2 regions of the Pseudomonas sp. m6p genome follow, and region 2 is predicted to be linked to the other one. Evidence: riboswitches for the same ligand, from Rfam matches in the RefSeq annotation. Region 2 holds a riboswitch; the other holds the start of a gene.

Region 1 (12,100 bases), 2.9 Mb from region 2:
CGACGACCATGGGTCACGCTCTCGCGCACCACCACGGCAAAGTCCGGGCCGGGGCTGGCCACTGCCAGCAGGTGGATCAGGGCAACGGTCAAGAACTCGGTCCAGTACATGGGGGCTCCTCTTTAATGAGTAAAAACAATTCATCAACTGGCTCAAACCCTGTGGCGAGGGCGCTTGCTCCCGCTCGGCTGCGCAGCAGCCGTAACCTGAAACACCGGTGTGCCTGACACAGTACGGTGAATGGGTTTGGGTCTGCTTCGCAGCCCAGCGGGAGCAAGCTCCCTCGCCACAGGGTATTGCGGGTGCTGTGCGTAACCAATTGTTTCATCTGGTAGGCTCGGCAGATTACGCCTTCCGTTCCAAGCACAAAAGGTACAGTTGATGACGAACCCGCGCCGCGCCGTATTCCTCGATCACCCGTCACTGGATCTCGGCGATCTTGACCTCAGCCCGTTGCGCGCCTGCTTCAGCGACCTGCAACTGTTCGCCCAGACCGCACCGGAACAAGTCGCCGAACGCCTGCACGGTGCCCGCGTGGCGATCACCAACAAGATCCGCATCGACGCCGCCGCGATGGCCGCCAATCCGGATCTGCAACTGATCCTGATCACCGCCACCGGCACCAACAACGTTGATCTGGACGCGGCCCGCGCCCACGGCATCACCGTGTGCAACTGTCAGGGTTACGGCACGCCGTCGGTGGCGCAGCACACGATCATGTTGCTGCTCAACCTCGCCACCCGCTTGGCCGATTATCAAAAAGCCGTCGGCGATGGTCGCTGGCAGCAAGCCAGACAGTTCTGCCTGCTGGACTACCCGATTGTCGAACTGGAGGGCAAAACCCTTGGCCTGCTTGGTCACGGTGAGCTCGGCGGCGCGGTCGCAAGGCTGGCCGAAGCGTTTGGCATGCGTGTGTTGCTCGGGCAGATTCCCGGCCGCCCGGCGCGGCCGGACCGTCTGCCGCTGAACGAATTGCTGCCGCAGATCGACGCCCTGACCCTGCACTGTCCGCTCAACGAACACACCCGGCACTTCATCGGCGCCCGCGAGCTGGCGGCGATGAACCCCGGCGCCTTTGTGGTCAACACCGCTCGCGGTGGTTTGATCGACGAGCAAGCCTTGGCCGATGCCCTGCGCAACGGTCACCTCGGCGGTGCGGCGACCGATGTGCTCAGCGTCGAACCGCCGGTCAACGGCAATCCGCTGCTGGCCGCCGACATTCCACGGCTGATCGTCACTCCGCACAACGCCTGGGGCAGTCGCGAAGCGCGGCAACGCATCGTCGGCCAATTGACCGAAAACGCCCAGGCATTCTTCAGCGGTAAAGCGCTGCGGGTCGTCAGTTGATAAACTGCGGCACTTTTTTTCCAAGGAGCAGTTATGGATCCGCGCAGTGAAGTACTGCTTCGTCAGGCCGAGTTATTCCAGGGTTCGCTGTTGTTGGCCGGTTTGCCTGCCGACGATCTGCTCGGGCGCCTGCCCAATGCGTTCGGCTGGTGCTGGCATGCCGGCGATCAGGCCGCTCTCGATGCGCGCTTCGAAGGTCGCAGCCATTTCGGCGTAAACGTGCCGGAGCGCGAGTTCGACAGCGCCGTGGTGTTTTTGCCCAAGTCCAAGGACCTGACCGATTACATCCTCAACGCGGTGGCCGCACGTCTGCCCGGGCGCGAGGTGTTTCTGGTCGGGGAAAAACGCAGCGGCATCGAGGGTGCGTCCAAGCAACTCAACCCGTTCGGCAAACCGCGCAAACTCGACAGCGCCCGTCACTGCCAACTGTGGCAAGTGACCGTGGCCAATGCGCCGGAAGCCAAATCGCTGGAAAGCCTGGCGCAGACTTACGAGCTGCCACTGGCCGAAGGCCCGCTTAAAGTCATCAGCCTGCCGGGCGTGTTCAGTCATGGCCGACTGGATCGTGGCAGCGCGCTGCTGCTGGAGCACCTGGACAAACTGCCGAGTGGTCATCTGCTGGATTTTGGTTGTGGCGCCGGGGTTTTGGGCGCGGCGGTCAAACGGCGTTATCCGCACAATCAGGTGACCCTGCTCGACGTCGATGCCTTCGCCGCCGCCAGCAGTCGTCTTACTTTGGCGGCCAACGGTCTGGAAGCCGAAGTGCTGACCGGTGACGGCATCGATGCTGCTCCCATGGGTTTGAACGCGATTCTGAGCAACCCGCCGTTCCATGTCGGGGTGCATACGGACTATTTCGCTACCGAGAACTTGCTGCGAAAAGCAGCCAAACATCTGAAAAATGGCGGCGAACTGCGCTTGGTTGCGAACAGCTTCCTGAAGTATCAGCCACTGATCGAAGAGCATCTGGGCGTGTGCGCGATCAAGGCCGAAGGCAATGGTTTCCGGATTTACCGGGCCAAGCGCGGCTGAAAATTAGCACTTGCCGAATGGATTCTGCCTAGGCAGAATCCGCTCCGTCCTAGGGGAGTAGTCTCCCACGAGCGCCACGCTCGTCCGGCATACGTCAACATACTTGATCCTCAGATCATGGCGTATGCGACCTCAGCGTCCGCATCAGACGGATCGCAGGGTTTGACAAGACCTATGACACGCACACCTTACCCGGGGCGGGAAGGCTGTACGTGTCATAGCCGTGTCGACCCGCCCCTTAGGAAATCCTGATGCTGGACTCGTTACTCGTTCCCACCGCAATCGTTGCCTTGGCCGAAATCGGCGACAAGACGCAACTGCTCGCGCTGATTCTCGCCGCTCGCTTTCGCAAACCCTGGCCGATCATTGCCGGTATCGTCGCCGCGACCCTGGCCAACCACGCGGCAGCCGGTGCGGTCGGCGCCTGGTTCGGCAGCTTCTTCTCCGATTCGGTACTGCACTGGATTCTTGCCGCGAGCTTCGCCGCCACTGCACTGTGGACGCTGGTCCCGGACAAGATGGATGACGATGAAGCCGGCACCGCGCGCAAGTTCGGGCCCTTCCTGACCACGCTGATCGCGTTCTTCCTGGCGGAAATCGGTGACAAGACCCAGATCGCCACCGTGATGCTGGCGGCGCAATACCCTGAGCTGTGGCTGGTGATTATCGGCACCACGGCAGGCATGCTGATTGCCAACGTGCCAGTGGTATTGGCGGGTAATTTTGCTGCGGAGAAATTGCCACTGACGTTGATCCGTCGCCTGGCGGCTTCGGCGTTCTTCATTCTGGCGATCGTTGCGGTGTACAAGGCGATGCAGAGCAGTGGCTGGATTTAAACCCGTAAGTCGGTAGACCGAGTTATCGTTCTTCGCGAGCAGGCTCGCTCCCACAGTGGAATGCATTCCAAAGGTGGGAGCGAGCCTGCTCGCGAAGGGGCCATCAGCCTTGCGGCAAAACCATCAGGATTTAGGGGCTTTTTCGTACAGCGGCATGACTTTTGGAATCGCCGCCTGCAACGAAGCGATCCGGCTGGACGAGGCCGGGTGAGTGCTCATGAATTCCGGCGGTGCGCCTTCCGAGGCTTTGCTCATCTTGTTCCACAAGGTGATCGCGGCATTCGGGTTATAGCCGGCGCGCGCGGCCAGTTCGAGGCCAATCAGATCGGCTTCGTTTTCATTGGCGCGGCTGTTGGGCAAGGTCATGCCGTAGTTGGCCACGGTGTCGGCCAGCGCCAGGCTGTCCTGGCCCAGACCGAACAGCGCACCGGCACCCTGCTTGGCCATTTCAATGCCATAAGCCTTGGACATCGCTTCACGACCGTGCTCGCGCAGGGCGTGGGCGATTTCGTGGCCCATGACGGCGGCGATTTCATCGTCGGTCAGCTTCAGGCTGTCGATCAGCCCGGTGTAGAAAATGATCTTGCCGCCGGGGCCGCAGTTGGCGTTGAGCTCATCGCTCTTGATCAGATTGACTTCCCATTGCCACTGCGCGGCATCCGGGCGGAAATTCGGTGCCTGGGCGATCAGCCGGTTGGCAATCGCCTGAACCCGCTTGGCCTCCGGGCTGGTCTTGTCCAGCACGCCTTTGCTCGACGCCTCGCCGACGGTCTTCTGATAGGACTGGGCATACATCTGGTCGACCTCTTGCGAGGACAGCATGCTGAACATGTACTGCTTGCGCTCCACGCCCACGGCTCCGCCGCTGGTGGTGTTGACCGACTGACAACCGGCCAGCAACAACGCTGCGCTCAGTGCACTTACAACCAATGTCTTGTTCATTCAAAAGCTCCCTGAAAACCTGCCGCGTATCCTAGGGGGTGAATTGTATCGGCGCCAGATACAACAGACGTGTTGCAGCGTCTTTCGGAAATTTCCCACGACTGCTGTCGTAAAAAATTCACAGCAACCGCCCAGCCTGCTGCCGCTGCGTCGTGCACCGATCCATTTGCGACATCATCCGCCGAATGTTCCGCTCGCCACTCATGGCGCAATGCCTGCTGCCGATACAACAGCGCAGACGTCCTCTTGCGTGCGGAGCTCCCATGAAGTTCAAGTCGATCCAGTTTTCCGTCGCCGCCCTGGCCGGCGCCATCGTCCTCAGCGTGGTCGCCGCGCTGGTGCTGTACGCGCTGTTTTCCGGCGCCCGCACTCAAGACATGGTGCAACAGCGCACCCAGGTGCAGTTTGAGCAGGTCATCGAACAGCGCCTGACCTCGCTGGCGCAGACCCAGGTCAGCCAGATCCAGCGCGAACTCGAAGCGCCGCTGCTGATTGCCGGCGGACTGGTGCGGGTCAATGCGCTGCTCGGTACACCGGGCGCCGACGGCCAGCCGCGACTGAGCATCAGCCGCGAGCAATTGATCAGCCTGATCAAGGAAAACGTCGAGCAGAACCCGAAGATTCTCGGTACCTACATCGGTTGGGAAAAGAACGCACTGGATCACAATGACGCGGCCTACGTCGGCAGCGCCGTGATCGGTATCGACCCTGCCAACGGACGCTTCCTGCCGTGGTGGTTCCGCAATACCGACGGCAGTCTGGGCGTGGACAAACTGGCCGATGTCGACGATCAGAAAACCCTGTCCACCGGGGTACGCGCCAGTGAGTACTACCTCTGCTCCAAGGAGACGAAAAAGCCCTGCGTGATCGATCCGGCGCCGTACAAGGTCGGCGACAAGGTCGTGATGCTCGCCTCGTTCATTGAACCGATCATGCTCAACGGCGCATTCCAGGGCATCGTCGGCGCCGACCTGTCGGTGAACTTCATTCAGGACATGCTTCTCGCCGCCAACCAGAAGCTGTACAGCGGCGCCGGGCAAATGGCCCTGATCGGCGGCAACGGCCGGATCGTGGCCTACACCCAGGACCCGAGCAAATTCGGTGAAAAGGTCAGCGACATTCTCGACGCCGAACAAATTGCCAACATGGCCAATCTCAAACGCGGCGAAGTCACCTACTCCGTCAACAAGGACAAGGGCCGTATCGAGTTGTACCTGCCATTCGGCATCGGCCAGACCGACGCGCGCTGGACCCTGATGCTGCAACTGCCGCTGAATGCGGTAATGGCCGATCTGCAGAAACTTCAGGCTGACCTCGATGCCCAGCGCAAATCCGACACCTTCGGCATGGCCATGGTCGGTCTGATCATCGCCGGCATCGGCCTGCTGGTGATCTGGCTGGTGGGCCACGGCATCGCCCGCCCCCTGAAGCAGATGGTCGCCATGCTCGATGACATTGCCAAAGGTGAAGGCGATCTGACCCGCCGTCTGAGCAGTGATCGCAGCGATGAACTCGGCTCGATTGCCAAAGGCTTCAACACCTTCCTCGCCAAGTTGCAGGCGATGATCACGCAGGTGGTGACCTCGGTGCAGAGCGTCAGCGATTCCTCCGAACACACGGCCGACATCGCCATTCGCACCAACATCGGCATTCAGAAACAAATGGCCGAGATCGATCAGGTCGCCACTGCCGTGCAGGAAATGACCGCCACTGCGCAAGACGTGGCGCGCAACGCCACCCAGGCGGCGCAAGCCGCCAGCCATGCGGATCAGGCCGCTGGCCAGGGCATGCAGATCGTCCGTGATACCTCGAATTCGATTGGTGCGCTGGCGCTGGAAATCGGCAAAGCCGTGGGCGTGGTGCAGACCCTGGCCAAGGACAGTGAAAACATCAACGCGATCCTGACGGCCATTCGCGGGATCGCCGAGCAGACCAACCTGCTGGCGCTGAACGCCGCGATCGAAGCGGCGCGTGCCGGTGAACAGGGGCGCGGCTTTGCCGTGGTGGCGGACGAGGTGCGCAATCTGGCGCAGAAGACCCAGAAGGCCACCGAAGAAATCCAGAGCATGATCCAGCAACTGCAACAGGGCACCCGCGACGTGGTGCGGGTCATGGAGGACAGCCAGAACCGCACCGACGAAAGTGTGCAGCACGCGGCGAAAGCCGCCGAGGCGCTGGAGACGATTACTCAGGCGGTGTCGGTGATCAACGACATGAACACGCAGATCGCCAGTGCCGCTGAAGAGCAAAGCGCCGTCGCGGATGACATCAACCGCAATGTGATCAATATCGGTCAGGTAGCGAATGAAGTGGCGGGCGGTGCGGATGAGTCGAGTTCGGCGAGTGCCGGCCTGACCAAACTGGCAGAGCAGCAGCGGCGCTTGATCAATCAGTTCAAGGTTTAACAGCAAGGTCAAAAGATCGCAGCCTGCGGCAGCTCCTACAGGATCGATGCAGGAGCTGCCGCAGGCTGCGATCTTTTCGCTTTCACATCAACCCGGGGTCAGACACTCCGGTCCATTGAGCTTCGGATCATTCACCAGATTCGCCAGCACCCGCTCGCGCAATGCCGCCGGCTCACTGGCGAGCAAGCCCTGCAGCACATGCAGCGGCGTCGCAGGATCGAGCCAGGCCGCCTGCCCCGACTCATCGAGAATCAACGGTCGGCGCTGACTGGCCGCCGGCTGCGTGATGACGGCGGTGCTCAGCCACACCTGCTCCTGCACCGGATACGCCTCCCAGATCGCCGCGAAAAACAGCGATGAACCCTCACCCGGCGTCAGCCAGTACGGGCGCTTGCGCAGATTACCGCGCCATTCGTAGAAACCGTTGGCCGGCAGCAGGCAACGACGCAGGCGCAGCGCTTCACGGAACATCGGTTGTTCGGCGACGGTTTCCGCCCGGGCATGCGCCGGGGTCTTCGACAGATCGGTCAGCCACGGCGGCGTCAGCCCCCAACGGGCGCGGGCCAGCGTGCGTTGGCCGTCGGCCTCGGCGCGCAGCATCAACACCGAATCATTGGGAGAAATATTCCACTGCGCCTGCTGATCGGCGGGAAATCCGGGCAGGGCCGCGAAGTCGCGGTTCCAGCGAAACAGGGCATAACGTCCACACATGGGGCAACACGACTCAGCAATAAAACGAACGTCAGCCTAACAGACCAGCGTCCAGGGGAAGCTCTCCGGCTCATCGCCGGGCAGCGGCAGCGCGGCATTGTACGCGGTGATCAGCTCGCGGGCGTATTCGGCCTGATCGTTATCGACCGACAACCCCAGCAGGCCAAAAATCGGCAACTCCCCCGTGCCGCCGAGCAGATCCCGGCCCACCAGGTGCGCCTCGATGCCCTCGCTGGCGAGCATGCCCTTGAGCATCTCGCCTTCCATCAGGTTTTCCGGCTCGTAGATTCGCTGCATGGGCGCCCCTCATTCGTTTTCACTGAACACTTCCAGAAACCAGTCCTCGCCATGCACCTGCAAGACAAACGTAATCGGTCGACAACACACCTGACAGTCCTCGATGTAGGTCTGATCGCCGCCGGACAAGTCCACTGTCGTCTCTACCTCTTCACCACAATACGGACATTCATACAGTGCGCTTTCCAGCATCGCGGTCTCCCAGGTGACTTGTGCGTATAATCGCCGGTCTATTTGCAGGGCTATTTTTGTCTGGCTACTTTTTCAGACCGTGCCCCGTTGGTTTTCGATCAAAACCTTTACTTACCCTAGCCGTTTCCAACAAGAGAGCATGATGGGCGAATTCGATGCCATCCGACCTTACGACGACAGCGAAGTACCTGTGGTACTGGCAAGACTGCTCGGCGACAAGGCGTTTCTAGATATCCTCACCCACTTCCGCTTCCCGCGTTTTGCCGGTGCCTTCGGCTGGATGCTCAAACCACTTATAGCCCATCGGCTGCGTCGTGAGTTCGCCAGCGTGACCTCGGTGGCGACGTTGCAGGACAAGATCGAGTCCTACGTCGACCACACCATCGAGCGCGCCACCGACGGCGTGACCTACACGGGTGTCGAGCAATTCAAGTCCGGCAGCGCTTATCTGTTTATCGCCAACCACCGCGATATCGTGATGGACCCGGCCTTCGTCAACTATGCGGTGTACCACGCCGGCCTGCCGACGCCGCGCATCGCAATCGGCGACAACCTGCTGCAAAAGCCTTTTGTCAGCGATCTGATGCGCCTGAACAAGAGCTTCATCGTGCACCGTTCGATCACCGGGCGCCGCGAGAAGATGGCGGCGTATCAATTACTGTCAGCGTACATCAACCACTCGATCCGCAACGATTGCGCCTCGATCTGGATCGCGCAGGCCGAAGGCCGGGCCAAGGACGGCGACGACCGTACCGAGTCGGCGATCCTCAAGATGTTCCACATGAGCCGCAAGGACGAGCCGTTCGGCGAAGTGATCCAGTCGCTGAACCTGACTCCGGTGTCGATCAGTTACGAATACGACCCGTGCGACCAGGCCAAGGCCCGCGAGCTGTACATCCGCGCTACCACCGGCACCTACGCCAAGGCGCCGGGCGAGGATGACGTGAGCATTGCCAAGGGCATTACGGGCTACAAGGGCCGGGTGCACGTGAACTTCGCCGCGCCAATCACCGAGCTGTTCGAAGACACCAAGCAATTGGCGGTCGAGATGGACAAGCAGATTCTCGGCGGTTATCGCCTGTTCCCGGTGCATTACCTGGCATACGCGCAGTGGGCCGATGCCGATCCGCAACTGAACGTGCCGAAGGCTGCCGAGCTGTTCCCCGCCGACGAACTGGCCAAGGCGCAGGAAGAATGGCAGAGCCGTCTGGACGCCTGCCCTGAGGAGCACCGTCCGTATCTGGTGCTGCAATATGCGACGCCGGTGCGTAATCAGTACCGGGTGAAGGCCGGGTTACCGTTGTAACGGCAAGATCAAAAGATCGCAGCCTGCGGCAGCTCCTACAGGGGAATGATATACACCCTGTAGGAGCTGCCGCAGGCTGCGATCTTTTGCTTTCAGAAGCGCGTGCTGATCCAGGAGACGATCAGGGCCAGGCCGAGGCAGGCAAAACCGAAGCGGTAGAAAAAGCGGTTCATGCGCAAGGTCGCCCAATCCAGAATCGGTTCGGCATTCGGTTGAGCCTGGCGTTGCGCGGCGATGCTGGCCATGGCGCGTTGTTCACGACGGCGAGTCGCATGCAGCAGCCAACTGCCCGGGAAAGCCAGAGCCAACGCCAGCAGGTTGATCAATTTGGCGGGATGGGCGGTAAACAGCGTCATCAAGTGCAGCGACATCACAGACCTCGGAACTGAATCGGTGTGGCAGGCGCCCGATCGACGACTGCGGCGCGGATTCTACCGAAACACTCCGCCACCGCCCTACCCTTTGCGACAAATAACCTGACAATCGACCGATGGCTGCCCTGTGTCACGGCATCGTCATTTACATCGGCCACCATGCGCGCCTCGAAACACACATGGAACGCGACATGCTGCACGCCGAAAACCAGGATCGCCTGTACCTCATCACCCCGACCGACGAACAACAAAGCCTCGTCGGCAGCCTCGCCTTCAATGTTCAGGATCGCCACTGGCTGGTGTATTGCGCCCTCGGCGGGCATCAGCATGCGGATTTGCCGGAGACTGACCTGCTGACCGGAGTGAGCGTTCTCGACTTCTACTCCCAGGCCGCCTGAACACCATCGCCCCCCTGTAGGAGCTGCCGCAGGCTGCGATCTTTTGATGTTGTTTTAAAAATCAAAGTCAAAAGATCGCAGCCTTCGGCAGCTCCTACAGGGGATTAGCGTCTTCCTGCAGGCATGAAAAAGCCCGGCGCCATCACTGGCACCGGGCTTTTTCACATCAGCCGAACAGCTTACTCGGCGAGGATCTGACCCACGGTCGGGTCCTTGAACAGGCGAGTCAAGGCGTCGCTCAACACGTCGCTGACCAGCTTGGTGTTGGTTTCCTGGTTCGGCGCCATGCCGAAACGCTGGTCCAGCGAAGCACCGTAGCGGCCGCTGTAACGACGGTTGCCGCTCTGCACGTCGGAACGGAAGGTCGCGCCGATGGTGGCCTCGGTCACGTACATGCCTTCTTTCGGCGACTGGTACTTGAGCTCGGTCAGGGTCACAGTCAGTTGCGGCGCATTCATCGCGTTGCTGGTCGGGGTAAAGCCCAGCAGACGCACGGCGGCTTCAGCCTGGGCCTGCAACTTCGGCAGGATCTGCTCGCGCTGTACAGTAATGGCGCTGGTTTCCGGGTACAGGCCGCCACGGGTGCCGAGGGTTGGCGACGGACGACCGTCAACCACGCGCACCACCACTTGCTGGCCATGGCCGACCGGGGCCAACTGCGTGGTCAGCTTCGGTTCCGGGCTCAGTTGTTGCGGGCTGTGGGCGCAGCCAACCAGGGTCAAACTGGTCACAGTGATCAAACCGAACAACAGGCGTTGCAACATGCTCTTTTCTCCAGAATCAGGCACAAACAGGCCGGCAGTATAGCGGTGGGCCACTGCGGGTCACCAGCACTCGACGGTGAATACTCAAATGTCTGACCCAGCCGAGAGAATGCGGTTCCTGTCACAGATTATTCACCGCCCATACACCTTGGCGTCACGGCCGCCTGGCAAGCTTCAAACCAGTCCCCAACAAGGTACTTGCCATGCGTTATCTGATCTCGTTGTTCGCTCCACGTCCGCTGCACCGCAGCTTCGCCCTGCTGGATCGCAACGGCCACTGCCAGGCCTTCAAACAGTGCAGCCTCAAGCCAATGGGCGACGGCTGGGTGGAAATCGAAGAAATCCGCCTCAACTGGTTGCACCAGCCGCTGCCCGCCAGCGCCCGGGTCATCGAGCAACAGCCTCGCGCACGTGCCCAGGCGATGTTGAGCATCTGACCGGATGCCTAATAAAAGTCATTAAACTCGACCAACTGCCCGCATTTCTTCGATACAATCTCCCCCCGATTATAAGGACGTCTCCTGATCGGGCCCCGCAACACCGGCAATGCCCTGCATTCGCCATCAAAATCGCCCACAGAGAGCCGCCCACACAGATCGAGTGAAGTTGGCGCGCTTGCCTGTTCTTCCGGCAAAACCCCCGCTTTTCGCGAATCTGCAGAGCTGTCATACGCTCGGCCACCGCGTTGTTTTGCCTTTGCGGGCACGGTGCCAGGCCTGGACAGCCCTTTTTTGAGGTTCACGTCTTCAAAAGAGCGTGAAAAAAACGGGTTTTCACAACTTCACAAGAGTGTGGCGAGCAAATGAATAGTTTTGCGTCTGAACATGCACCATTAGCGTCTGTAACAGCCCAACGACACAGGACCGGGGAAACCTCGAACATCGGAGCCTGAAGCCTGTCCGCTACGGATTTGGTTGCACAAAACGGATGTCTCGACCATAAGTCGAATTGCCAGCCGCGTGCTGAAATGAGTTCATGCAACTCTTGAAGCCAGGCCGCATGCATCCGTCGAAGTTGCGAAAAATTGCGAAGATTCGGACATGACGAACCTGACCATGGGTTATCCGGGGCTTAACTGACCTGCCCCGCCACTCCCTGGCAGCCATGCCGACAATTTGGTGCTGCAGATTTTGGAGACGCGTTAAATGGCGCATAACGAAGCAGTCGACGTAGTTCTGGTTGGGGCCGGCATCATGAGTGCCACCCTGGCAGTACTGCTCAAAGAACTCGACCCGACGATCAAGCTGGAAGTCGTCGAGTTGATGGATTCCGGGGCCGCGGAGAGTTCCAACCCGTGGAACAACGCCGGTACCGGCCACGCCGGTCTGTGCGAGCTGAACTACACGCCGCAGGCCGCCGACGGCAGCGTCGACATCAAGAAAGCCGTGCACATCAACACCCAGTTCGAAGTGTCCAAGCAGTTCTGGTCGTACCTGACCAAAAAAGGCACCTTCGGCTCGTGCAAGTCCTTCATCAGCCCGGTGCCGCACCTGAGC
Region 2 (12,100 bases):
ATTGCCGCGTCCCCTGACGAGCTGGCGGCGGCGCTGGATTGTCGTTTCGTTCAGCAGCCGGCGGCGCTTCGCACCAACGCTTATGAGCAGATGAACCTTAAGCTGTTCGAGTTCCTCGACAAGCTGGTGGCGCAGTATCAACAGCAACGCAAGGGCTAGGAATAGCGGGCCAAACGCTCACGCCAGTTGCCACCGTGCGAACGCATGCACGCTTGCTCTGAGTCGAAACACACGTTGCGCTCTGATGCGGGCAGGTCGATATCGGCCTCCCTCAGCGCGGTGGCCGTCAGTTCGAAGATCCGTGCTTTGGCTTGTGTGAGGGCGAGATGTTTGTCGGCCTCAGTATCGAATACCCAGATCACTTTCAGGGTCGCCGCCAATGCGTTCAGGTCAGCGGTGTGGGTCAGCCAGGTGAAGCCCTGGATTTCAGCTTTTGCGGCTTCACATGCGTCGGTGAGCGTGGCAATCAAGCGCCGCTCGATCCGCGCCAGTTCTCGTTTTCCAGCAGGCATTGCAGATCCTTATACGACAGTGGTGGTGTGGTCTCACTGTAATTGCTGAGGTTCACAAATCCTCATGTCCAACCCGAATTTCCTGTGGGAGCGAGCTTGCTCGCGAAAGCGGTAGGTCTGTTATGTCAGTGTTGACTGACCTGGCGCCTTCGCGAGCAAGCTCGCTCCCACAAAGGTTGCTATGAACCGGGATGCCCCTGTCCAGTACAAATCTTTGTGGGAATGTGGCGTCAGTCCAGATCGCTGGCCTGATGCCGTTCAGCAACCTGGCTCGCCTCGTCACCCCAGGTGCGATTGACGCGCTGGCCACGCTTCACCGCAGGGCGTTGGGCGATGTCTTCGGCCCAGCGCTGCACGTGTTTGTAGTCCTGAGCCGATAGAAATTCGGCGGCCGAATACACGTTGTTGCGCACCAGTTGGCCGTACCACGGCCAGACCGCGATGTCGGCGATGGTGTAGCTGTCGCCGGCCAGATAGCGGCTTTCCTTGAGGCGTCGGTCGAGCACATCGAGTTGACGCTTGGCTTCCATTGTGAAGCGGTTGATCGGGTATTCGAGCTTCTCCGGCGCGTACGCATAGAAGTGCCCAAAGCCGCCCCCCAGATAAGGCGCAGAGCCCATCTGCCAGAACAACCAGTTCAGGGTTTCCGTGCGGCCAGCCGGGTCTTTGGGCAGGAAGGCGCCGAACTTTTCCGCCAGATACAGCAGGATCGAACCGGACTCGAACACCCGAATCGGCGGCTGTGCGCTGCGGTCGAGCAGCGCCGGAATTTTCGAGTTCGGATTGATCTCGACAAAACCGCTGGAGAACTGATCGCCCTCGTTGATGCGGATCAGCCAGGCGTCATATTCGGCCCCGGAATGCCCCAACGCCAACAGCTCCTCCAGAAGGATGGTCACCTTCACGCCATTGGGGGTCGCCAGGGAGTACAGCTGCAGCGGATGTTTGCCGACAGGCAATGTCTTGTCATGCGTCGGCCCGGCAATCGGGCGATTGATGCTGGCGAAATGGCCGCCGGACGGCGCTTCGTGTTTCCAGACCTTGGGCGGAGCGTAGGGCGCTTTACTCATGAAATGGGCCTCATGGTGAACTTGCCGAGAATGACCTGACGGATATCAGACACGACAGCATAAACGCTCTAGCTCAAGACTGCGCAACCCCCGGAATGATCAAACACGCCGCCAGCCCCATCAGCGCAATCCCGATGACCTTGTCGAGGAGCCGCTGTTTTTCCAGCAGGCGACGGCGTAACCGTTCAGTGGAGAAAAACAGCGCAACCAGACTGAACCACAGCCAATGAATGACCGACATGAACAAGCCATAGGCGAAGTTCACCGTCAGTGAACTGCCTGGCTCCACCACCTGGCTGTAGGCCGCCACAACGAACAACATGGTTTTCGGATTCAGTGCATTGGTCAGAAAACCTGAGCAGAACACCTTCCAGGCACGGGGTGCCGAAGCGCTCCCATCGGTAAATGTCAGCACGGATTGATTGGTAAAGGACTTGATGCCCAGATAGACCAGGTATCCGGCGCCCAGCAGTTTCATCATCCAGAACAGCAGCGGCGATTGGGTGATGATCAGCGCCACCCCGAACACCGTGTAGAACACGTGAACCTGCACGCCACAGCCGATGCCCAGCGCAGCCAGCAAACCACTGCGCCGTCCGTAGGCATAACTGTTGCGAGTGACCATGGCAAAGTCCGGACCCGGGCTGATCACCGCCAGAACAGTGATGGCGATTACCAGAAACAATTCATTCATGCCTACGCTCCATCGCGTCATTTGCGCTACTTGATTTCACAGATGCACTGTCCGCAGTCATTCTTGCAAAAGTTTGGAAGGATGCAGCAGGCTCCGAGTGGCGCCATGATGAGAAATTGTCACTGGCAAAAAAAACGATTTATAGTCGCGAAAATCTGTGAGAAATCATCGTCTATATGAACCTGCCTCCGCTGGCTGCCTTTCGCTTCTTCAACACCGCTGCCCAGACCCAGAGTTTCGTCAAGGCTGCCGAGCTGCTGCACGTCACCCACGGCGCGGTCAGCCGCCAGGTGCGTTTGCTGGAGGAGGCGATCGGGGTCGAGTTGTTCGAACGGCGTAACCGCGCGATCTTTCTCAATCACGCGGGACGTTTGCTGTTCAATGTCACCGCGCCGATGTTCGAACAGTTGCAGAGCACGGTTTATCGCCTGCAACGCGAAGTCCACGATGACGTGCTGGTGGTGTCCTGCGAGCCGACCATCGCCATGAAATGGCTGATCCCGCGTCTGCCCGACTTCCACAGCGCGCATCCACAGTTGCAAGTGCAATTGCTGACGGCCGGCGGGCCGATCGACTTCGCTCGTTCAGGGGTGGATCTGGCGATCCGCCGCGATGATTTCCATTGGGACGAAACCGTGCACGGCGTGACCCTTTGTGAAGAGTGGATCGGCCCGGTCTGCGTGCCGTCCAGTCGTCCTGACGGTGATCATTTGCGTGGCGCCTGCCTGCTGCACAGCAAGACGCGCCCGCAGGCGTGGGACAACTGGATGCGACAGACCCGGATCAGCGCGGCAGGGGGCAGTCGGGTCGATTACGAGCATTTCTACCTGTGCATTCAGGCCGCGCTGGCCGGGCTGGGCGTCGGTATGACGTCGTTTCTCATGGTGCAGGACGAACTCAAGTCCGGCCAGTTGATCGCGCCGTTCGGCTTTGTGCGGGACGGTTCGAGCTATTGCCTGCTGTCACCGCGACCCTTCGAACAGAGCGCCAATGCCATGCTGTTTCGCGAATGGATTACCCAGCAGATGAGTGCGTGTAGCCGGCAGTTCGGAGACGGAATTACGGTTAGCTCCTCCGAGCCTGTTTAACTCTGCAATCTGTCGCCGCTGTTTACCATCAGTGCTGGGAAAAGTAGGCCTGTGATCAACGGTTCAACGCTCGCGATGTGGCCAGTGATCTTGAATTTCATACCATGACGCTTTGGATGTCACCTCGACATGCTGCTGTTTACCGGGGGTGAAAGCGGTATCCAGTGTTCCCAGTGCTATTGAGATCCACTCCGAGAACTCGCCTTGAATGCGTGACCAGAACAACGAAGCGCCGCAGTGAGAGCAGAATTGGCGCAACACTGCTTCAGAGGAGGGATAAGACTTGATGTCTTCGGTGCCCTCCAACAATTCAAGGTCTTTACGCAGCACGCTGCCATAGCTGGCAAATGCGGCTCCATGGCTTTTGCGACACTGCGTGCAGTGGCAGTGAGAAACCGCTTTTGGATTTGAGTTGATCTGGTATCTGACGGCACCGCAAAGGCAACTGCCTCGCAAGGTTCGGGAAGAGGCTTTTAGCGACTCCGGATCGAATGATGTGTTGGCAATCCTGCTGGCGTCAGATTCCAACTGCCATTGGTCGCAGCTGTTGGAAATCTGGCGTACAACCCACTGCTGCGGGCCAGTCCAGGAAAGCTCTAGGTACGGGCCCGCAAGCTCTGCGTTGGCGATCAGTAACGCCGCCTCATCCGCGGGGCCGGGGCACATGCCTCCGACAGCGAAAGGTACACGCGCAAGCATCAGTTCGTTGAGCAAGCGCACCAGCTCGGCATGTGAGGTGAAGGGCATTGTGCGTTCTCCGGCAGCAGAGCCGGCGAAGACCAGATCGCCCGTAGTCGAGTCGGACGAGTTGATCGACGCCAGATGTACCGGTGGCTGCCCTGAGCCTTTTGCATAACGTGGTGTGTTCACTGCAAATCCTTTTCAGCGGGTGTGCGAGACGATGTGGCCAAAAGCATTTTCCAGCGCCCAGCGTCTATTCAAGTGCTCAGTCAAATAATCCATGAAGGCTCTGACCTTCGGCGTCATCGCTGCTCGTTCCTGCACGCACGCATAGATGTCCATCGGTTCGACATACCCGTGGGTTTCACCCGGAAGATCTTCAAACAGTTGCACCAGTTGACCGCTCTCGAGATAGGGCGCAGCGACGAATTCGGCCAGGCGCGTGACACCTGCGCCGTTGACTGCCATTTGCGCCAGGGCGTCGATGTCGTCGCTGATGGCGGTGGCGTTGATCGGGGCGTCGTAGTGCTGGTCGTCGCGGATGAAACCCCAGCGCAGAAAACGCCCATCTAACGGGTAACGGAACGCCAGGCAGGCGTGGTGTTGCAGGTCTTGCGGTGATTGCGGCACGCCGGCGCGTGCAAGGTAGGCGGGTGCGGCGCAGAAGATGAAAGGCAGGGAAACGATTCGGCGTGCGACGATGCCGTCTTCCAGTTGTGGTTTGATCCGCAGGCTCAGGTCGATTCCGTTCTGGATGTGGTTGATTTTGCCGTTGCTGGTCGACAGCTCGACCAGCAGGCGCGGATGCAGTGCGGCGAAACTGGCGAGTAACGGCGCCAATACGTGGCGACCGAAGGCGCTGGTGGAGGCAATGCTCAACCGGCCTTGCAGTTCGCCTTCGTCGCCGATGATCGCGCTTTGCGCCGACTCCAGATCCGCCGCGATGCGTTTGACTTTCTCGTAATACAGCGCGCCATTTTCAGTGAGGGCCATGCGGCGGGTGGTGCGCTGCAGCAGGCGCACGCCGAGGTGTGTTTCCAGGCGATTGAGGGTCTGGCTGACCGCTGCCGCACTGACGCCCAGAGCCTTGGCGGCGCCGACGATCGAGCCGGCCTCAACCACTTTGATAAAACTGGCAATCGCCGCCAACAGATTCATCCATGTCCCGCCGTGTGGGTTTGATTCGTAAGTTGTGCTTTATAAAGTACCTGTGGCAGGCCGTCTAGTTGAGGGCTGGGGGCTTTGCTAAGGTGCCGGCTCCCTGTCAATGGATGGAAAAGCCATATGAATCAAAGAACCACTACCGATGCCCTGTATTCGCCGCGTCGCAAGTTGTCGTCACGAGCGACGCCCTACGTGTTTGCGTTGTACATGGCGACGATCATGGCGTTCCTGATGTCGCTGGTGATCACCGCCGCCAACTCCGGGATTGATAACGACTACCTGAGTAATGCGCTGCACGCCTACAAGCTGGCGATGCCGGTGGCGTTTTTGTGCATCCTCGTGGTGCGGCCGATCGTGATCAAACTGGTGGCGATGACGGTGCATCCGCATCGTTGATGATCCCCGTGCAGGAGCTGCCGAAGGCTGCGATCTTTTGATGTTGTTTTTGCAGATCAGAAGATCGCAGCCTTCGGCAGCTCCTACAGGGAGCGGTTCGGCAATGCCGTCGGGCAAAAACAATCGAAACTTCGCGCGCTCCCAAACTGTCCAGACCCATGTACCGCCCGGCGGATGTCTCGCCGGGCAGGCTTCATGCATCGGTGACAGGCGAGGAACGAAATGACGACGACAGTGGGCGATTTTCTGGTTGAGCGGCTCAGCCAATGGGGCGTCACGCGGATTTTTGGTTATCCGGGAGACGGCATCAATGGCGTGTTCGGCGCGCTCGCCCGAGCCAATGGCAAGATCGAATTCGTTCAGGCCCGGCACGAAGAAATGGCCGCGTTCATGGCGTCGGCCCACGCCAAGTTCACTGGCGAGTTGGGCGTGTGCATCGCCACTTCGGGACCGGGTGCTTCGCACCTGATCACCGGCTTATACGACGCACGCATGGATCATCAACCGGTACTGGCGATTGTCGGCCAGCAGGCACGGACGGCGCTCGGCAGTCATTACCAGCAGGAGCTGGATCTGGTCTCGATGTTCAAGGACGTGGCCGGGGCGTTTGTGCAGCAGGCGTCGGCGCCGTCGCAGGTGCGTCATCTGCTTGATCGCGCCGTGCGCACGGCGGTTGGCGAGCGGCGGGTGACGGCGATCATTCTGCCCAATGATTTGCAGGATCTTGAGTATGAACCTCCGGCGCGGGCGCATGGCACCGCGCATTCCGGCGTCGGATACACCAAGCCGAAAGTGCTGCCCTACGAGGCGGATCTGCAGCGCGCTGCCGACGTTTTGAACAGCGGTGAAAAAGTCGCGATTCTGGTCGGCGCTGGCGCGTTGCAAGCGACGGATGAAGTGATCGCCATCGCGGAAAAACTCGGTGCTGGCGTGGCCAAGGCGTTACTTGGCAAGGCCGCGCTGCCGGACGATTTGCCGTGGGTCACCGGCAGTATCGGCCTGCTGGGCACCGAGCCGAGCTATAAGATGATGAGCGAGTGCGACACTTTGTTGATGATCGGCTCGGGTTTTCCCTATGCCGAATTTCTGCCCAAGGAAGGTCAGGCGCGCGGCGTGCAGATCGACCTGCAGCCGGACATGCTCAGCCTGCGTTACCCAATGGAGGTCAATCTGGTCGGTGACTCCGCCGAAACCCTCGCTGCGCTGCTGCCGTTGCTCGAACAGAAGACCTCGCACAAGTGGCGCAAAAAGATCGAGGGCTGGCGCGGCAGTTGGGAGAAAACCCTGGAAAAGCGTGCGATGGCCAAAGCCGATCCGATCAATCCGCAGCGGGTGGTGTACGAGCTGTCACCGCGCCTGCCGGATCAGGCGATCATTACCAGTGACTCGGGTTCCTGTGCCAACTGGTACGCGCGTGATCTGAAGATTCGCCGCGGCATGCAATGTTCGCTGTCCGGTGGCCTGGCCTCGATGGGCGCCGCCGTGCCGTACGCGATTGCCGCCAAGTTTGCCCATCCCGAGCGCGCGGTGATTGCGCTGGTGGGTGACGGTGCGATGCAGATGAACAACATGGCCGAACTGATCACCGTTGCCAAATACTGGCGCCAATGGAGCAGCCCGAAATGGATCTGCGCGGTGTTCAACAACGAGGATCTGAATCAGGTCACCTGGGAGCAGCGGGTGATGGAGGGCGATCCTAAGTTCGAAGCCTCGCAGAGCATTCCCGATGTGCCGTATCACCTGTTCGCCATTTCCATCGGCCTGAAAGGGATTTTCGTCGACCGCGAAGAAGACGTCGCTGCCGCCTGGGAGCAGGCGCTGGCCTCGGACGTGCCGGTGCTGATCGAGTTCAAGACCGACCCCAACGTGCCGCCGTTGCCGCCGCACATCAAGCTCGAACAGGCGAAGAAATTTGCCACGACCTTGCTCAAGGGCGACCCGGACGAGGCGGGGGTAATCGTGCAGGCCGCCAAGCAGGTACTGGCCAGCGTTCTCCCCGGCAAAAAATAACCACGACAGGCGCTTCCCGCCCCCCACGTCGGTGAGCGCCGCCGAAACCTGTGGGCGCGAGCTTGCTCGCGAAAGCGTTGTGTCAGGCGCAGCGATTGTGGAGGTGCCGACGCCTTCGCTGGCAAGCCAGCTCCCACAGGTATTTCGTTGTGCCTGAAATCTGTGAACGAGACCGTGGAGATTTTCATGCGTGAAGCGGCGAAGGTACTTTTCTGATGTTCATCGGTTGCGCGGGCTGGAGTCTGGGGCGTGAGTATTGGCCGCAGTTTCCGGCCGAGGGCACGCATCTGCAGCGCTATGCGGCGCTGTTCGACTGCGTGGAAATCAACAGCTCGTTTTATCGGCCGCATCGGCGTCAGACCTATGCGCGCTGGGCGGATTCGGTGCCGCCGGGCTTTCGTTTTTCGGTGAAGGTGCCAAAGCAGATCACTCATGAGTTGCGTCTGCAAAACTGTGATCAAGCGCTGGACGAGTTTCTCGGGCAGTGCGAGGGCTTGGCCGATCGGCTGGGGTGTTTGCTGGTGCAACTGCCACCGTCGCTGGCCTTTGAGCCGGCAAGTGCAGAGGCGTTTTTCGTGGCATTGCGTCAACGCTTCGCCGGTGACGTGGTGCTTGAGCCACGGCATGAGTCATGGGTAACGGCAGCGCCGATGTTGCAGGCTTATCGGATTGCCCAGGCCATGGTCGATCCGTCGCGGATCAGTACCGACGGTTCGGCGCAGGGCTGGACGGGAGTGCGCTATTGGCGACTGCACGGGTCGCCACGGATTTATCACAGTGCTTATGAGATGCCTTATCTGCAGCAACTTGCGCAGGACATGCAGCTTTGCGCTGCTGATGGGGCCAGCGTCTGGTGCATCTTCGACAACACCGCCAGTGGCGCCGCGTTGGGCAACGCGATGACACTGGCGGCGCTGAGCCGGGCCTGAATCAGGCTGCCAAGTGCTCATACAGAATGGTCGCGCCGACGATCATCAGCACCACGCCACCAACCATTTCCGCACGCTTGCCGACGACCGCACCGAGCACCCGGCCGAGCATCACGCCAATGGTCACCATGGTCATGGTTGCCACGCCGATGGCCGCTGCCGCCACCCAGATATTCACGTCGACAAACGCCAGACCGACGCCGACCGCGAGCGCGTCAATGCTGGTGGCGAACGCGGTGACCGCCAGAATCAGGAACGAGTGCTGACCGGGTTTTTCTTGTTCCTCGTCTTCGTGCTTCAGGCCGTTATAGATCATGTGCAGACCGAGGATCAACAGCAGGGTGAAGGCGATCCAGTGGTCCCATTCGGCGACCCAGCGGGTGGCAGCCTGGCCGATCAGCCAGCCGATGATCGGGGTGATGGCTTCGATCACGCCGAAGATCAGGCCGGTGCGCAGCGCTTCGCTCAGACGTGGTTTGTGCAGGCTGGAGCCTTTGCCGATGGCTGCGGCGAACGCATCCGTGGACATGGCCAAAGCAAGGAATATGAGGGAAACAGGATTCACGGGGGCACACTTCCAGTCGGGCTATGAGTCAACGACACAACCACACGCCCGACTTCAGGCATGGATGTGTCGTCGGTCTCACCAACCAAAAGGTGTTCGTACCACGGCAGGTTGCCGAGAATGTTGATACGAACGCTTCCGAGGGACTCGGAAACAGGCTACTCCCCAACGAGGCTGCGAATCTTATGGGGGCAAACATGAAAATTTTGTCAAAAGCATTGAGGCGATCGATAAACGCAAGACTCTGTGGCGAGGGAGCTTGCTCCCGCCGGGTCGCGAAGCGGCCCTTCTTTTGTCGAACAGCAGAAGGCCTGCTGCGCAGTCCAGCGGGACGGTGCGACGATTCGACAAGCTCCCTCGCCACAGATATCTTCACACAGAGTTACGCTCGAACCTGTCAGCTCAGCGCTCCTCATTGATCCGCAACTGCGCGCACAACCCGCCCTGCGGCCGGTTGTACAGCTGCAACGTGCTGCCGATCTTGCTGACGATCATCTGCACGATCGCCAGCCCCAGCCCGGCGCCGTTGCCGTGGCCGTGGCTGTAGAAACGCTCGAACAGCCGCGCGTATTCCTGCTCGTTGATACCGGGGCCGGCGTCCTCGACGCTGATGTACACCGCGCCGCCCGCCTGCGGTTGCACCTGGACTCGCACCTCGCTGCCCGGCGGGGCGAAATTCAGGGCGTTGGTCACCAGGTTCTGCAAGGCGATGGCGAGGGCTACCGGGTCGGTGTCGACCGGGCAGTGGTGGTCGCTGTCGAGGAACAGTTCGACGTCCTTCTCCATGGCCAGCGGTGCCAGTTCGGCAAGCTCTTCGCGCACCAGTTCGGTCAGATCCACAGTGCGGGTGTCGGGATTGGCCAGGTGCGGTTCGATGCGCGCCATGGTCAGCAATTGACTGGCGATGCGCGTCGCCCGATCCACTGCGCTGAGCAGATATTCCAGTGCCTCTTCGCGTTGTTGCGGCGTGGCGGCCAGTTGCGCGTTTTGCGCGTGGATCCGCAGAATCGCTAGCGGAGTGCGCAGTTCATGGGCGGCGTCGGCGATGAAGCGTCGCTCCCGCGCCAGCAGATTGTCGATCTGCTGCAACAGGCGATTGAGCGCGGTCTGCATCGGCTCCAGATCATGCGGCAGGGGGCTGAGGTGCAGCGGTTTCAGGGTTTCGGTATCTCGTCCGCGAATGCTCTGCGCCATCGCCCGCAGCGGTTGCAGGCCCCAGCCGATGGTCAGCCAGATCAGCGCGGCCAGCAGCGGTACGCCGATCAGGCTCGGCCATAACGTGTGGCCGACGATGCGCTCGATCAGGTCCTGACGGATGTCGTCGCGCTCGCCGACCCAGATCAGCAATCCTTGCTGCGAATCCTTGAGCAGAAACGCGCACCAGTCGCGGCCATTCTCCATCAGGTCATGCGAGCCGAGGGTGGTGGGCGGCGCTGCAAGCTCCGGCGCTTCGGCCGAGCGCACCAGCAATTGCCCGTCGCTGCGCCAGACCTGAAAAGTCAAACGGGTTTCGTAAGGGTGCGCAGCCTCGCCGTCGCCGACCCGGCTCATGGCGTCATCGAAGGCCTGATAGAGCCGGCTCCAGTCGTTGTCGCCGGGTGCGCGCTGGGCCAGCACGCCTTGCAGCAGGCGCGCGCTTTGTGCCAGCTGGGCATCGTAGACTTCTTCGATTTCATGGTGACTGTCGCGCAGCACCAGCCAACTGATCAGCAGGTCGCCGATCAATACCAGAATCAGTACCGGCACCAGAATCCGCGCACGGATGGAAATCATGGCTTTAGCTCCAGCACATAGCCGACGCCGCGCACGGTGCGGATCAATTCGCTCGAGAGTTTTTTGCGCAGGTTGTGGATCAGCACTTCGAGGGTGTTGCTTTCGACCCGGTCCTGCCAGCCGTACAGCGCTCGCGACAGGCGTTCGCGGGTGACGACCTTGCCCGGGCGAGCCATCAGTTGATGCAGCAGTTGATATTCCATCGGCGTCACCACCACGTCAGTGCCGCGCCAGCTGACCTGCTGCGTGACCGGATCGAGACACACGCCCGCATGCTCAAGCACCGGTTGCGCACGGCCCTGACTGCGGCGCAGCAGGGCGCGAATGCGCGCCTTCAATTCATCGACGTCGAAGGGTTTGATCAGGTAGTCGTCGGCGCCGGCATCCAGCCCGGCAATGCGCTCGGCGGTGCCGTCGCGGGCGGTGAGGATCAGCACCGGCAAGTCCTGTTGTTCGCCACGCAAGCGTTGCAGCAGCGCCAGACCGTCGAGCCGTGGCAGGCCGAGGTCGAGCAACAACAAGTCGAAGCTTTCACTGCGCAGGGCGTGCAGGGCGCTGGCCCCGTCCTGCAACCAGTCGAGGGTGTAGCCTTCACTGCCGAGGGCAACGCGAATGCCTTGACCGAGGGCGCGATCATCTTCGACCAGCAATAGGCGCATAACGGATTCTCTTGAGGAAACATGGCGGTTGACCGGCGGCATCATGCCGCTGTGCAGCCGGCTGTGGCAGCTGACCCGACGGGAAAGATGTAACGACTCGTTGCCAACTAAGCTTCGACTAAGGTTGCTTTTGCACAGTGAGGCCTTCCTCATCGAGCGAGAGTGTTTCCATGCGCAAACTTCTGCTGTTGTCCCTCATCGTTGCCAGCCCATTGGCCGTCGCCGGCCCGCAATGCACCACCGCCGAACGCTCGCAATGGCAAGACCAGAAAGCCTTTCAGGAGCAGCTCAAGGCTCAGGGCTACGAGATCAGCAAATTCAAGGTTACCGACGGCAACTGCTACGAGATCTACGGCTTCGACAAGGACAAGCGCAAGGTCGAGATCTACCACGACCCGGTCAGCGGCAAAGCGGTGAAAACCGAGATCAAGGGTTGATGCCGAGCGCGTCCGTGCGCCTGTGGGACCCCGTGGTGCGGCTGTTTCATCTGTCCATCGCGGGCGTCTTCGTCGCCAACTACTTCTTCAATGAAGCCGGTGACGTCTGGCATGTCTGGCTC

Evidence for each region. Region 2 has a riboswitch for manganese ahead of mntP (manganese efflux pump MntP). Riboswitches for the same ligand answer to the same signal wherever they lie in the genome.
Region 1: linked by a shared signal. The riboswitch ahead of ACYZUM_RS21035 (TMEM165/GDT1 family protein) and the one ahead of mntP (manganese efflux pump MntP) in region 2 are both predicted to bind manganese.

Annotation. Positions count from the first base shown of each region.
Region 1 is NZ_CM147084.1:4,638,330-4,650,429, forward strand. It holds gene ACYZUM_RS21020 (LysE family translocator) at 1-110, opposite strand, end outside; gene ACYZUM_RS21025 (2-hydroxyacid dehydrogenase) at 382-1,347, shown strand; gene ACYZUM_RS21030 (class I SAM-dependent methyltransferase) at 1,381-2,379, shown strand; yybP-ykoY riboswitch at 2,419-2,558, shown strand; gene ACYZUM_RS21035 (TMEM165/GDT1 family protein) at 2,631-3,215, shown strand; gene ACYZUM_RS21040 (M48 family metallopeptidase) at 3,339-4,157, opposite strand; partial or broken gene ACYZUM_RS21045 (HAMP domain-containing protein) at 5,510-5,707, shown strand; gene ACYZUM_RS21050 (methyl-accepting chemotaxis protein) at 5,819-6,562, shown strand; gene ACYZUM_RS21055 (SOS response-associated peptidase) at 6,650-7,273, opposite strand; gene ACYZUM_RS21060 (putative signal transducing protein) at 7,310-7,570, opposite strand; gene ACYZUM_RS21065 (CPXCG motif-containing cysteine-rich protein) at 7,580-7,762, opposite strand; gene ACYZUM_RS21070 (1-acyl-sn-glycerol-3-phosphate acyltransferase) at 7,905-9,068, shown strand; gene ACYZUM_RS21075 (hypothetical protein) at 9,161-9,439, opposite strand; gene ACYZUM_RS21080 (hypothetical protein) at 9,634-9,840, shown strand; gene ACYZUM_RS21085 (YajG family lipoprotein) at 10,020-10,604, opposite strand; gene ACYZUM_RS21090 (hypothetical protein) at 10,808-11,041, shown strand; gene mqo (malate dehydrogenase (quinone)) at 11,750-12,100, shown strand, end outside.
Region 2 is NZ_CM147084.1:1,749,752-1,761,851, forward strand. It holds gene ACYZUM_RS07985 (type 1 glutamine amidotransferase) at 1-159, shown strand, start outside; gene ACYZUM_RS07990 (hypothetical protein) at 156-512, opposite strand; gene yghU (glutathione-dependent disulfide-bond oxidoreductase) at 743-1,582, opposite strand; gene ACYZUM_RS08000 (LysE family translocator) at 1,656-2,276, opposite strand; gene ACYZUM_RS08005 (LysR substrate-binding domain-containing protein) at 2,453-3,364, shown strand; gene ACYZUM_RS08010 (GFA family protein) at 3,428-3,871, opposite strand; gene ACYZUM_RS08015 (LysR family transcriptional regulator) at 4,247-5,203, opposite strand; gene ACYZUM_RS08020 (DUF2798 domain-containing protein) at 5,330-5,605, shown strand; gene ACYZUM_RS08025 (thiamine pyrophosphate-requiring protein) at 5,828-7,615, shown strand; gene ACYZUM_RS08030 (DUF72 domain-containing protein) at 7,831-8,544, shown strand; gene mntP (manganese efflux pump MntP) at 8,546-9,109, opposite strand; yybP-ykoY riboswitch at 9,118-9,288, opposite strand; gene ACYZUM_RS08040 (ATP-binding protein) at 9,512-10,882, opposite strand; gene ACYZUM_RS08045 (response regulator) at 10,879-11,541, opposite strand; gene ACYZUM_RS08050 (PepSY domain-containing protein) at 11,712-11,978, shown strand; gene ACYZUM_RS08055 (cytochrome b/b6 domain-containing protein) at 11,978-12,100, shown strand, end outside.